One region of the Paenibacillus sp. NPDC058367 genome, then DNA from elsewhere that is predicted to be linked to it. Evidence: riboswitches for the same ligand, from Rfam matches in the RefSeq annotation. Region 1 holds a riboswitch; each other region holds the start of a gene.
What was found. A riboswitch is a leader RNA that binds a small molecule or an ion and turns the genes downstream of it on or off. The one in region 1 is predicted to bind cyclic di-AMP.
Positions count from the first base shown of each region.

Region 1 (4,664 bases):
TTCCGCCTAAGGAGGGGAATGGGGCTGGAGGAATGGAGTATCCAACACTCATTACAGCATTTGGAGCCACAGACTCTTCTCCTGACACCTCACTTGAAAGAACCGTCGTTCATGAAATTGGCCATCAATACTTTTACGGCATGGTAGCCAGCAATGAATTCGAAGAGGCTTGGCTAGATGAAAGCTTCACTTCTTATGCTGAAGACAGACTCATGGAGCAAGAATATGGCATCAAAACGAATCTCCCTCTTCAGTCCAGCTTGGTGACCAAATCAGAGCCGCTAAATTTAGAAACATGGAAATATGCCGGGGCAGAATCCTATAGCCGGAATGTGTATATTCGCGGAAAGCTAGTACTTAAGGATATTGAGCGCCAAGTAGGCACTAAGGCAATGAACAGCATCATGTCCACTTACACACGTAAATTCCGTTTCCAGCACCCCACTACGTCTGATTTTCAAAAAGTCGTTGAGAAGGTAACCAAAAAATCATGGCAGCCTTATTTCGAAGATTATATTTATGGTGGTGGTGCTCCTGATTTCTCAGTAGATACGATTACGATTAAAAAGAATGGCAACAGCGATGCTCAGAGCTATGAATCCATAGTAAAGATTACAAACAAAGGGAGCCATTACGTTGACGTTCCCATTAAATTCACATTCGCCGATGGCTCTGCTACAGAGCGGGTCTGGAGCGGTGAAGGAGCAGAGACTACCTTCCAATTGTTAAGCGATAAGCTTCTTCTCTCTGCTGAGGTTGATCCTGAGCATACCATTCTGTTAGAAAACAAGCATCTTAATAACTTCAGACTGGCGGAAATAGAGCCCAAAACGCTCTCCCGCTGGACATTAAGTGTAACTAAACTAGTTGAAACCGTGCTCGGAACTCTTGTCTGGTGAGGTGAATGATTGTGAGAACATCGATAACCCGCGGCTGGCAAAGCATGAAGGAGCAATTTTATATTCTGATTCTGCTCTTCATCTACCGACTGCTCTGGGGCTACTTTATGTACGGCTTCATCCGGTCTGCTATCGTTCCAATTCTACTGCGTTATCCAGATAAAGACGCTGGAGGCAGCGGAATGGGCAGACTACTCTATTATGTCGAAGGGCAGTTCAACTTGAACACAGATCCTGCGATACGTACTTGGTTATGGATGTTCCTAGGGCTTGTTGTCTTACGACTGCTACTCTCCCCCTTCATAAGGGCAGGATTACTGCATGAACTCCATCAGGAGCGAAAAGGAGAGCGTGGCCTGTTCTTTTTTCCAGGTATGAAGCTTTATGGATTTCCAGTGTTTATCTTCAGTCTAATCGAATGGGCGCTGGCTCTACTTCCGTTATACTGGCTTGCTCCAAAAATGTACGGGCTATTCTTGTCCTCCTTTCTGAACTACTCTTTGTTACTTCATCTAGTTCCATACGTATTGGCATGGCTTATATACATCTTTATCGTGCGCCTGTTCCTTCTATATATGCAGTTTGGGTATACCAGCGGCACGGGGATGTTCTCCTCCTTATTCATTTGCTTGAAGTCGCTGATTCCGGCAATAGGAATTTCAATCATACTTGGTGCAGCAGGCCTGATCCTTTTGCTAGTGTGCGGAATAACGGGTATCTTCTGTCCTGGCCTACCAGCACTTCTTATTCGTCAACTTTCATCACTGCCCTCAACACTCTTCAAAATGTGGGGAATTTCAGCTCAATATCATCTATGGCACAGTAAAGCATTTCCACAATAATTTGAAGCATTACAGAACATAATATAAGAGTCCCGGTTCCTGAATCAGGAGCTGGGACTCTTTCGCGTTATAGACAAATTATGAGGATTTGCAAAATCGTAAAGACTTTGTTACAATAAGTCCTGTTCCATTGGTAACAAGTTTGTAATCATTTGAAACGATTTCTACATAACTTCATGTATTTGTCGTAGTCATGTCGATAAGTCACTATCTGGTGCATAAAACGCCGAATTCCTTGCACCGGGAAGTGGGGGAACCATATTTTGGGTGAATTGATCTCGCTTTGCAGTGATCATAGGGGAACCTTCTACCGAATCCTTAAGCTAACCTCACAGGCATTGGAAGGGGTACAATTTTTTTGAAGAATTTAAGAAAAGCATGCGTCGCTGCGGCGCTAGGACTTGTGATGGCGTTCTCTATTGGTGGAGGAAGTGCCTTTGCAGATTCTAAGATGGACAGTGTTATTTCAAAGACAATTGGAGTTGCCTATAAAACCGGAGGCACTAGCACTGCCGGGTTTGACTGTTCTGGATTTACTACGTATGTATTCAAGAAGGTGGGTCTTTCTTTGCCCCGTACTTCAAAAGCTCAATATAATGTCGGAACTCCTGTAGCCAAAAGTAAATTACGTTCAGGTGACCTAGTTTTCTTTAACACATTGGGCAACGGCGTATCCCATGTCGGCATTTATGTTGGAAACGGAAAATTCGCACAATCATCATCTTCATATGGCGTGACCATCACTTCACTTAGCCAATCCTACTGGGCCAATCGCTACGTTGGTGCTAAAAGAGTAATGAGTACTTCCTCATATCAAGCTATAGCCTACGATTAATACTTCCCCACAACTATAATCTCACAATTACATTATATAGACCTGGGTTTGATTATTGACTTAATCGAATCCAGGTTTTCTTTTGCCTTATTATATTCTTTACACCTCTTGAACGGACTTTAAACACTTTTATTTGATAAAAATTTCAATAAATATAAAAATTAGTTTAATATTATCGCTTACATATGCATTTTGTCTTTAAAAAAACGAATTTTTCTGCATGATTATGTTAAAAACGATTGCCAAGCGGCACTCTGTTTGTTACAATAACTGCAGTAAGATTTTAGTAACATTTTTGTAATCATTAAGTTGTTATTTACAAAGGTTTTGTCATGTATTGATTACAAGCTATTCCTAATCAACAGTATCAGCCGAGTTTCCTAACTATTAGGAAAACGGGGGAACCAACTTTGGGTGAATTGACCTCCATTTTTAGAGGGGTCATAGGGGACCTTCAACCGAACCCTTAAGCTAACCTCGTAGGCATCCGGAAGGGGTATAAACTTTTGAAGAAGAAGCTAGCAGCAGCAGTACTTAGCTTTTCCATTATTTTCACCATCGGAGCAGGAAGCGCTTTCGCGGATTCCAAAATGGATAAAGTGATCGACAAGACCATCGGAACTAAGTACGTATCCGGCGGCATCTCCACAAATGGATTTGATTGCTCCGGATTTACAATGTATGTATTTGATAAAATTGGTATAAACCTACCACACCAATCAGGTTCCCAGTATCAAATGGGTACTGCTATCTCCCAAGATGATTTAAGATCTGGTGATCTTGTATTCTTCAATACAAGTGGTAAGGGTGTCTCCCATGTCGGTATTTATGTCGGTGAAGGCAAGTTTGCACACGCATCTTCCTCACGCGGTGTAACGATTAGCTCCCTGAGTGATAGCTACTACGTGAAACGCTACATCGGTGCTAAACGAATTATGAGCACGGATGCTTATCATTCTGTTGCTTCTGAGACAGAAGATAATGATGATGTTCAATAAGTAAATCGTACATAGGCTCTTTTCCAAGATGTTGATTCTTGGGGAAGAGCTTGTTTTTTGTCTTATTTAGTATTTACCCCTCTCAGAATTTGTAAAACAATAATCCTCATAAATTTCTGAGTCGACCATGCCTTTTTTTGTATATAATTAGTTACAAGCATAAACGCCTTCGATGTCCTTATAAGGACCATAAGTATTTTAAGCTAGAAATATAAGACATTTAAAGTTCGCCCGTGAAAGGAGGTCCTTTGACCTTATGATAAATCCCTCTGTTACTTTTCATGTAGCGCCTATGGAGACCAGTCACGCGGAAGAGATTTGCAACTGGGATTACACTGCCCCTTATAATATTTACGGCTGGATGCCGTGGGAGCAAATGCAGGCTCTTGGAATCGAGTTCGGTGACCCTCAGCTACGGAATGAGCAATATGTCTCCATACTAAATGGGCAAGGGATTTTGTGTGGATTCGCGCAGTTGTTTCCAATGGAAGGTGTTGTTCGCTTGGGGATTGGTATGCGCCCTGATCTATGCGGTAAAGGTCTAGGAAAAATATTCATGGATGCAATTGTGCAAGCAGCCTTGTTTCGTTATCCTGAGCGTGAGATTGATCTAGAGGTATTGACCTGGAACCAGCGGGCGATCCGAACTTACCAAAAGTGTGGATTTACGATTACCGATACGTATGAACGCCTAACCCCCACAGGAAACAAACCTTTTTATTGCATGGTCTATGATAAATAATATTAAATTCCATATTTTTCAATGATTTGATGGCATTATCGTTCATTTTTTTGTCACAAACCCTATGATAACGCTTCACCTTGAGCTATAATGTAGGGAGCAGCTTACATAGAAGGGACGAACTGGGATGCAGAAATGGATCATGAGCGGTTTGTTTTTTGCCGCCTGTGCCTTTGCGGTAGTACTTATGTTTACACTTCCAGGTAAAGAAGAGGTAGCTGAACAGAATAAGCCGACGATGCCGGAAGTCCAATTGGATGCGGCAAAGGCCGAAGCAACCGTGAAAGCCAGCTGTATCACCTGTCACGGCGATCAGCTTCAAGGTGGAGTTGGACCCAGTCTTCAAAA
Region 1 covers NZ_JBHXIZ010000013.1:23,364-28,027, forward strand. Annotated here, with positions in the region: gene ACFWMP_RS31100 (M1 family metallopeptidase) at 1-899, shown strand, start outside; gene ACFWMP_RS31105 (hypothetical protein) at 911-1,741, shown strand; cyclic di-AMP (ydaO/yuaA leader) riboswitch at 1,956-2,094, shown strand; gene ACFWMP_RS31110 (C40 family peptidase) at 2,148-2,576, shown strand; cyclic di-AMP (ydaO/yuaA leader) riboswitch at 2,936-3,077, shown strand; gene ACFWMP_RS31115 (C40 family peptidase) at 3,083-3,574, shown strand; gene ACFWMP_RS31120 (GNAT family N-acetyltransferase) at 3,831-4,316, shown strand; gene ACFWMP_RS31125 (c-type cytochrome) at 4,444-4,664, shown strand, end outside.

Region 2 (4,664 bases), on a different contig from region 1:
GTGCCTGCTGTCCTCGTTCCGTAATTCGGGTAGGAGGCACTTGAACCAAGTCATTCAGAGGAGAATCCGCCAACAGACGGAAATCTGTGCCTTTAATGACGGCTCTGTCCTGCACAATATGATCTACACGAAAAGTCAAATCTCCGCCATAAGATTTACGAACGACCAAGTCTCCTAAATTCATTACAACCACCACCTCTACCCCATCGTATGGGCAAAGGCCTCAGTTGGTTCATAACTAGCTATGTTTTTAGCTTATTCAATTCCAGCAGCCAACAGAACACCGCTTAATCGGGCGTATTCTTCTAGACTTAACGTTTCTCCACGACGTGTTGGTTCAATACCAGCTTCTGCGAGTAAAGCCTCCAGACGCTCACGTCCCTCTTCAGGGAAGTAACGAGCCTTGAGATTGTTAGCAATCGTCTTGCGACGCTGTGTGAAAGAAGCTTGGACGACCTCAAAGAAGTGCTTCTCACTCTCAACTTCTACCGGTGGACGCTCTCTTACCTTTAGACGGATTACAGCGGACTCCACATTAGGTTGAGGAATGAACACCGTACGCGGCACAATGCAGACGAGCTCAGGCTCGCTGTAGTACTGCACGGCAATGCTAAGACTCCCGTATTCCTTTCCTCCCGGAGAAGCGGCCATACGCTCCGCAACCTCTTTCTGAATCATTACAACAATGTTATCAAGCGGAAGCTTCTCTTCGAGCAGCTTCATCAGAATCGGAGTAGTTACATAATACGGCAGATTGGCAACTACGCTTACCTTGTTCACGGATGCAAAATCTTCTTTGAACAGCTCCTGCAGATTTACATTCAGAACATCATCATTACGAACCTTAACATGCGGATAAGGGGAAAGTACGTCCCTTAAAATAGGAATCAGCCTACGGTCGATCTCCACAGCGGTCACTGCACCAGCGGTTAGCGCCAAACGCTCCGTCAGGGCACCAATCCCAGGACCGATTTCCAATGCCCCTGATTCGCTATCTAGCCCAGCAGCGTCAACAATCTTGTCCAATATATTTTGATCAATCAAAAAATTCTGTCCTAAGCTCTTCTTGAACTTGAATCCATAACGTTGAATAATTTCTTTCGTCCGTTTTGGAGTCGAAATTTCCTCTCTACCACTCATGAAGTAATGCCCCCCTGATCAATTTGGGCGAGAGCTCCGGCAAATTCCTCCCGCGTAATTCCAAACATCGCCAGCCGCTTGTACAGCTGCTTGCCATTACAATATCCGATTCCAAGCAAATTACCAAGTGCCATACGTCTTTCAGCTGCCCGAGGGTGTACAAGCATTCCAGCGGCCATTAAATCATCAAGTCCAATTAAAGCAGGTGCACCTTCAAAAGAGGTATGTACATTCCGCAGCGCATGACGAATCGCCTCTGGTGAAGCGTTCTCCACACCGATATCTCCCTTGCGGGTTGCGTCCTTCTCAGGAATGAAGGCATGCTTACAGCCCGGCACCTTTGCGGACACAATCTTACGAATTCGTTCACCCGCATGATCCGGGTCAGTAAGGATAATCACTCCTCTACGCTCCATAGCAAGCGCGATCTTCGCAATTACGGTCCGGTCTACAGCCGAGCCCCCTGTTTCGATCGTATCTGCTTCTACAGCGCGTTTAACAGCGACGGTATCACTCTTACCTTCAACGACAATTAATTCCTTAATCATATCTCTTGACTCCTTCCAAAAAAAGCAAAAAAGAAGAGGTTTCGCTCCTCTTCTTTTGGTTAAAGAATGTATAAGTGATGAGCGGTTGCTCTGCGATCAACGAAATGATCATCTGGCGTTCCTTAACGGTTATCATCACTATAGCTTATCAAAGAATAATTTGCAAAAGCTTCAGCCTAGTTTAACTCCGGCTTCACAGGTCCAATCACATAAACGGTACGTGATTTACGACCGAAATTACGCACATGGCTCAGTGAATCGTAATAGACATCTACTTTATTGCCTTTAATGGCACCGCCAGTATCTTCTGCTCGGCGGAATCCAAGCCCCTCGATATATACCCACCAGCCAATAGGAATTACATTCGGGTCTACCGCAATTGTACGACCTTCCGTTACGCGTGTTCCGGAAGCAGTTTTGTTACCAATACCTGGCTCTTCTGATGAATAAGCTGTCATGGAGACGTTCTTAATCATCTTCTTGTACTCAAAGTCTACGCCAGCCTTGCTTGTGACATTATTAGTCTTAGCGCTAACCTTAGCCGTTTTTGAAGTGGTGTTTGATTTGGAAGTTGTTGTAGTCTTAGCTACAGCCGGCTTAGGAAGTGCTTTGGTACCAACGGCAATAATCTTATCTTTCGTTACCGTTTGTACTTCCTTACCAATCATGCGCATAGAGGCCAGTTCTCCGTCTTGGTAGATCTTCTCAATATGCTGAATCATGACGCCTGGTTTGCCTGCCTGTGCCACTCTAACTGTTCCCACAGTAAGGGAGGGGTCTGCTGTCTTGATGACTCTGAAGGGTAAGTTAGTTGTTCGCTGTACGGTCTGTTTGTTGATGCGAACAATCTTAACCTCCATGTTTGCAGAAATGGTGGTGTCTAACGAAGGGAAAATCTTATCATGACCTTCTAGGGTAATGCCCATTTTCTCAATTGCTTTACCAATTGTGTCCTCGGTCGTATATAACGTTTTTGTTGCTCCATCCGCAGTAAGACTAATTTTCTGCGCACGATTGATAACGACACGGTCACCGTCTTTTATTTCATCACTCAGACCTAAAGATAGTTCATCATGCGGCTGCAGCGAAATTTGCTCTTTCTCCAACACATCACCAAGAAGCGCTTCCCGCGTTTCAAGCGTCTGTGTTTGCCCGTCTATTACTAAAAATAATTGTTTGTTACTTTGACCGTGTACGTACAGCAGAATAAGTAGCGCGATAGCGACTGAAATCACGCCTGCAAGTAAAAGTACGCGAGTATTTACTTGCTCCCACCGTAATGCGAAAGACCTGCTGGATGACTGCGAATCATGGGATACTTCTGGTTGGAATACGCCCATTCTCTCCATCCTCCTTACATAGCCCCGTCGTCAATTGTATATCATGAGGACTGAATTCCTTTGACGAAACTATTTGAGATTGTCACAGGACACGCACGTAATAACTTAGCGTCTCCTGCTCATGGATCGCCTGCTCGGCACAGCTACTCCCACCCCTGTTATATAACAGTATGTGGGCAACATTCTATTTATTCAAAAATAAAAAAGCCTAAAAAGAGTTCAACTGAGGACTCTTTCGTGGCTTCTCCAATATCAGAATAGAGAATGCTTGTGCACGAGGTTGCCTCTCTTACTTGCGCTTACGGGGTTAGCTGTCGGGTTCGGACGAAAGAGAGACGCCCTATTTCAGGTCACCCGCTCATGGCGGTTGCCCTTAAATTCACCCCAAAGACCACGTGAAGAAATCAAATACTGTCCTACGGCACGTCTAAACCGTATTTAAAATACAGGCATGCGGTAGGTCAATATTGGTTCCCCCGTTCTCCATACGGAGACTCAGCGAGACGATCCATGAATCAATGGCTGTCACTATAACACAGCTCACATCACTGAAAAGATGATATCCTGTTTTGATGCATGTTGTAAAGGACGATTCAACCACGTTTACGCAAAAATATGGTTAAAATATTGTAATATTCAGCCGTTTTTATATTAAAAAAGTTTAATATATCGGCCATTCTCTATTTTTCACCTGTTTTGCTCCCGTTTTCACTCAATCCCAAATCGTTCCAGTGCGTTCGCATACGTTATTTTAGCCAATTCTTCCCATGTTAACCCTTTAATTTCAGCTGCTGCCTCTGCTACAAGCTTCACATGAGCGCTCTCATTTCGCTTCCCGCGGAAGGGGTGTGGAGTCAAATATGGAGCATCGGTTTCGATCAATAATCGGTCTAGTGGTGTCTGCGCAAGCACTTCTTTTGGCACTCTTGCATTTTTGAACGTAATGGGTCCTCCAAAGGATAAATGAAAACCAAGATTCAAGCACATTTTAGCTGTTTCCCAGCTTCCTGAGAACGAGTGCATCACGCCTCCAACCTCATTTGCTTTTTCCTCCCGTAAAATCCGTACAACATCCTCATGTGCATCACGATCATGAATACAAATCGGCATATTTAATTCACGGGCTAGTCCAATTTGCTTGCGAAAAACTTCATGTTGCACATCCTTGGGAGAAGTATCCCAGTAATAATCCAGTCCGATTTCACCAATAGCCACTACTTTTTTATGACTGCATAGAGAAGCGATCCAATCGAGATCTCCTTCTTTCATATCAATCGCATCCTGAGGATGCCAACCCACTGCCGCATAAATATAATCATAAGATTCCGCCAGCTTCATCGTTGAGGGAATCGTCTCCCGATTAAATCCGATATTAATCATCTTGCTAACTCCTGCTTCTACAGCACGAGCGATAACTTCTTCGCGATCCTCGTCGAATTGAGGTGCATCCAGATGCGTATGTGTGTCAAACAGAAACATTTTAACCCTCACTCCTTGTTCTTTTTTAGATATATAACAATATAAGTTTCACGCTATCCGTGATATCTTATTTTTCTACTCTTCTTGTCAAAAATCCCATATTTTCTTGTATTATTTTGCAAAAATCTCTGCAATAGAAGCAGGCAATCGCGTAAGC
Region 2 covers NZ_JBHXIZ010000012.1:45,753-50,416, forward strand. Annotated here, with positions in the region: gene yabG (sporulation peptidase YabG) at 1-184, opposite strand, end outside; gene rsmA (16S rRNA (adenine(1518)-N(6)/adenine(1519)-N(6))-dimethyltransferase RsmA) at 256-1,140, opposite strand; gene rnmV (ribonuclease M5) at 1,137-1,688, opposite strand; gene ACFWMP_RS30910 (resuscitation-promoting factor) at 1,865-3,028, opposite strand; cyclic di-AMP (ydaO/yuaA leader) riboswitch at 3,310-3,539, opposite strand; gene ACFWMP_RS30915 (TatD family hydrolase) at 3,737-4,507, opposite strand; gene ACFWMP_RS30920 (HD domain-containing protein) at 4,619-4,664, opposite strand, start outside.
Region 2: it holds a riboswitch for cyclic di-AMP, as region 1 does, so the genes downstream of both, ACFWMP_RS30910 (resuscitation-promoting factor) here and ACFWMP_RS31110 (C40 family peptidase) in region 1, are expected to answer to the same signal.

Region 3 (4,664 bases), on a different contig from region 1:
GAGAAACAACATTTTCCGACAAATCTTTTATTTCCTTATGGAGCAAGAAGTATTGTCTTCATGGCTATGAATTTCGTCACTACTGTTTATAGATTGCACTACGAGAGGAACATAAATATGTTTGACGATTTAGATGTTTTTGCAGCGGTTGTGGAGCACTCCAGCTTGAATCGGGCCTCCCGCCAGCTCAATCTGTCCCAACCTGCCCTATCTCGTAAAATCTCCAAGCTGGAAGAACGGCTGGGTGTCGCGCTATTTAATCGTTATGGCAAGCGACTGGAGTTAACCGAGGTTGGACGTCTTACTTATTCCTACGCACTTGAACAACGGCAACAGCGCTCTAAATTTCTGGAGGCTTTGTCTAAATACAAAGAAGGCGAGCCTAAGCTCGTCACCTTAGGGGCGTCACTTACCTCACTACAGACCACTCTGCCTCCACTAGTTAACGCATATATGGAGAAATACCCAACTGCGGAGCTTAAGCTAATCACAGGCCGAACACATGAAATTGTCTCCTCTGTCAGTGAAGGAAAGTCAGATATAGGTCTGATCGCTTCCTCTATTCAAGAACCTGGACTGCGCTGTATTTCTCTGTTTGAGGATCAACTTCGACTGGTTGTTTCTGAGCATCATCCTCTGAATCAATCTGCCAAGCTAACCATGGATGATCTGTCCCGACTGCCTATGATCCTTTTCTCCAAAGGCACCTGGTACCGCCGTCTAACAGATGATCTGTTCCAGCGCTGTGGAATTGATCCAGACGTTCGGATGGAGATTGACTCCTTCGAAGCCATCGTGCGGCTGCTGCCGACAGTCAATGTGGCAGCGTTACTGCCCAAGTCTTATCTGCGTCCGCAGCTGTTAAACGGCGGTGGGCTGGTCTCTCTGCATATTAAGGAGCTGGAGCAGACTCAGCGAACTACCTGTCTGATTTACCGTGACGATGGAAGCCTGAGCACAGCGGCCCGCAGCCTCGTGCAGGTCACAGAAGAGATGTTTCTGACGGAACGAGAGAAATAGTACATACCTCTGAGTGCAACCTTAATTTAAAAAAGCCCTCCGTCCCATGTAAAGGACGGAGGGCTTATCTATTTAATCTTGGTTTACAACTTCATCCTCAAATCGATCAATACTTTCATTAGAACCAATGAGTACCATAACGTCGCCCTCACTCAAATGATCATGTGCCGTTGGAGCCACTATAATTCCACTTTCCCGGTTCAGGGCAACAATACTGCAACCATATTTCGCTCTTGTATTTAAATCTGACAAGCTTTTCCCGTTCATGCAAGACGGAACGGTCAGCTCGACGATTTTATAATCCTTGGACAGTTCAATATAATCCAGCAAATTGGGTGTCACGAGCTGATGTGCTACACGAATGCCCATATCCCGCTCCGGAAAAATAACCCGGTCCACGCCCAGCCTGGACAACGCACGACCATGAAGGATCGAGATCGCCTTGGCTACTACTTGCTTGACTCCAATCTCTTTTAACAAAATCGCCGCCAGAATACTTCGTTCCATATTGTCGCCAATCGCTACAATCCCACAGTCAAAGTTCCGTACGCCGAGCGAGCGCATAATTCCTTCATCTGTAGCATCAGCCACTACCGCATGCGTCAGGTGATCGCTCATTTCCTCCACACGCTCCTCATGGTGATCAATGCCGAGCACCTCGTAGCCCATTTCCATCAGCTCAAGTGCAAGGCTTGAGCCAAAGCGGCCTAAACCGATTACTACAAATTGCTGTGCTTTCATTTCGGATTAACTCCTATCCAATAATTATTTTACCTTCTGGGTGCTTATACAATGGTTTACCCTGTTTAGGTCCAAGCGCATACACTAATGTTAATGGACCTAGCCGACCTGCAAACATGGTCAGACAGATCAGAATCTTGCCGAAGATAGACAGTTCAGGTGTCAGCCCCATGGTTAGTCCCACCGTGGCAAAAGCTGAGGTCGTCTCAAATAATATCGCTAAGAAATTACTATCCTCTGTTGTGGACAGTAACATCGACACCGTGAGGACCAATAGCAAAGCGAGTAATGTTAACGTCAACGCTTTATAGATACGCTCCTGCGCCAATCGGTAACGGAACAGTACAACATCTTCACGTCCGCGCAGCATCGCGATTACTGCACCAATCATAATCGTAAAGGTTGTAGTCTTGACCCCGCCACCTGTTGATCCTGGAGATGCACCAATAAACATAAGAATAACCATAAAGAACTGTGAGGCTTGCCGCAGTCCGGCAATATCCACCGTATTGGCGCCAGCGGTTCGGGGCGATACCGACTGAAAGAATGCCGATAATATTTTGCCGCCGAAATTTAAATTCCCCAGTGTGCGCTGATTCGTAAATTCAAATATAAAAATAACTAAAGCGCCGATAAGAATAAGCCCTGCAGTGGTGGAGAGTACAACTTTGCTATGCAAAGATAATTTACGTTTGACACGAAACTCCACCAGATCCGACATGACAATAAAACCAATACCGCCAGAGACAATCAGAAACATCACCACGATGTTCACTAGCGGGTCATATACATAATCGGTTAAACTCCGGAAATCCCCGAAAATATCAAATCCAGCATTATTAAACATAGACACAGCATGAAATATTCCAAAATAAATGGCCTTGCCCAGTGGCATATCAAACGCCCAGCGTAAGGACAGAAGCACCGCTGCACAGCCTTCGATGACCAAAGAATAAATAAGTACTCTCCGGATCAGTCGAACAATCCCCTCCATAGAGCCTTGGTTCATTGCTTCCTGAAGGATCAGTCTATCCCGCAAGGAAATTTTGCGTTTCATCATCATGGCAAATAAGGTCGCCATTGTCATAAACCCTAAGCCGCCCACCTGGATAAGCACCATAATTACGGTTTTCCCAAAAATGGTGAATGTCGTCCCGGTGTCCAGCACCACAAGTCCTGTCACACAGGTGGCCGATGTTGCAGTAAACAACGCATCAATAAAACTAACAGCATTCCCGCTGGTACTCGAAATGGGAAGCATTAGCAGCAAGGCTCCAATCAGAATGATCGATGCAAAACCAAGCACCATAATCTGAGGCGGAGAGAGCTTCAGGAACTTTGATTCAGAAACCCTGCGAAACTGTGAAGCCACTACGCTCACCCTCTTATCAAAATTTAAAGAATTCCAACAAAAAAAGCACTGGAAAACCAATGCTACCCTTGGTTCCTGCAGTAAATTAGCCTACGAGGTTAGCTGACGGATTCGGACTGTGCAGGCTGCCCTATTCGTTCCTAGAACGAAATTCACCCCTGATGAATAAAGATAACGCCTATGGCGTATACTCATCTTTTCATTACTTCTTATGGTTCCCCCGTTTTCACCTGAAATTCGGCTATTTACAATTGCATACAAATTATATATGTTATTTCGATAAATCACAAAGACACTATTAATGGTGATTCATATGAAAAATGCGGTTTGGAGAGGATGTACCACTAAGAGTGCCTTTTCTCATCACTTTTCCGTGTTTTCCCTGCAATTGCATCGATTTTCATGAAAAATGAAGAAAGAATCACCTTAAATTCATGGTATATATTCAGTTACCTATTCTATAATATCTCTATTACCCATAAAAAGAATATACGATGATTTTTGTAACTATCATGGCACTAATACTATAATGGAACATAACATTGTCAGTTTACAAGGAGGCGTTACATGAATCCCGTTGGCCAGCCCTTACAGCAACGTGCCCTCTCCAAGAGGCTCATCATCTCGGGCATTATCGGTCTTATTCTATTTATTATGTTTCAAATTGCTCCCTCGGTGCTAAATAGCCCTGCCGGGGAAGATACTACTGTCATCAGTAAGGCGGAAGCCCGCGACAAAGCCATATCATTCGCAGAACAAAAGCTGAACTACACCAAAGCACCAACCGATCAGTGGAATGTACTGTACGATACGGACTCTTCCTTTTATGGTTATATGTCCCGCGAGAAGCTTTTGGAGGACTATACAAAAAAGAAATTGGATCAACGATATCCTTTTGACATTTTCCGTGTAACACTTAGTCCTTCAGCGGAACAAGAGCCACTGATCTCCGTTGACCTCAATATGTATACTGGTGCAGTTGTCGCTTTCACACAAGGAGCAGAAGGATCAGGTACCGGATTACCAAACAATGTATCAACCAGTGCAAAAGAAGAGGACAAGGGTACTACCTTATCACTTGCACAAAAAGAAAATCTTGCCCGTCCCTGGCTTCAGGAATGGGATGTAAATCCCGCCAAGCTGCAAATTGAATCGAATACGGGAAACTACGGGCTCGTGTATACAGATCGTTCCGTTCAGATCGGTGAATCCTTATTACACTATTATTTCGATTTCACTGGCGAACAGGTATCCAGCTTTAAAGCAGGATTCACCGCTCCAGCCTGGCATACTTCCTATGTAAAGGACCAGACCTCTCTCGCGGAAAAGTTTACTTTATTCGGCTATGGTTTGCCTACTTTAGCTTTAGGAATTCTGGCACTCATCTACAGCATACTTAGAAGAGAACATACCTCCTTTAAGCGTGGAATATTCCTAAGCTCAGCTTATTTTGTAATCATGATGATCAGCACCTATAATATGCTCCCTGAATCCTCAGGCGAAGGACTCGAGGCTCAGATAACTTCCGTCA
Region 3 covers NZ_JBHXIZ010000006.1:170,321-174,984, forward strand. Annotated here, with positions in the region: gene ACFWMP_RS26165 (LysR family transcriptional regulator) at 118-1,020, shown strand; gene ACFWMP_RS26170 (potassium channel family protein) at 1,093-1,761, opposite strand; gene ACFWMP_RS26175 (TrkH family potassium uptake protein) at 1,775-3,070, opposite strand; cyclic di-AMP (ydaO/yuaA leader) riboswitch at 3,205-3,386, opposite strand; gene ACFWMP_RS26180 (CPBP family intramembrane glutamic endopeptidase) at 3,701-4,664, shown strand, end outside.
Region 3: it holds a riboswitch for cyclic di-AMP, as region 1 does, so the genes downstream of both, ACFWMP_RS26175 (TrkH family potassium uptake protein) here and ACFWMP_RS31110 (C40 family peptidase) in region 1, are expected to answer to the same signal.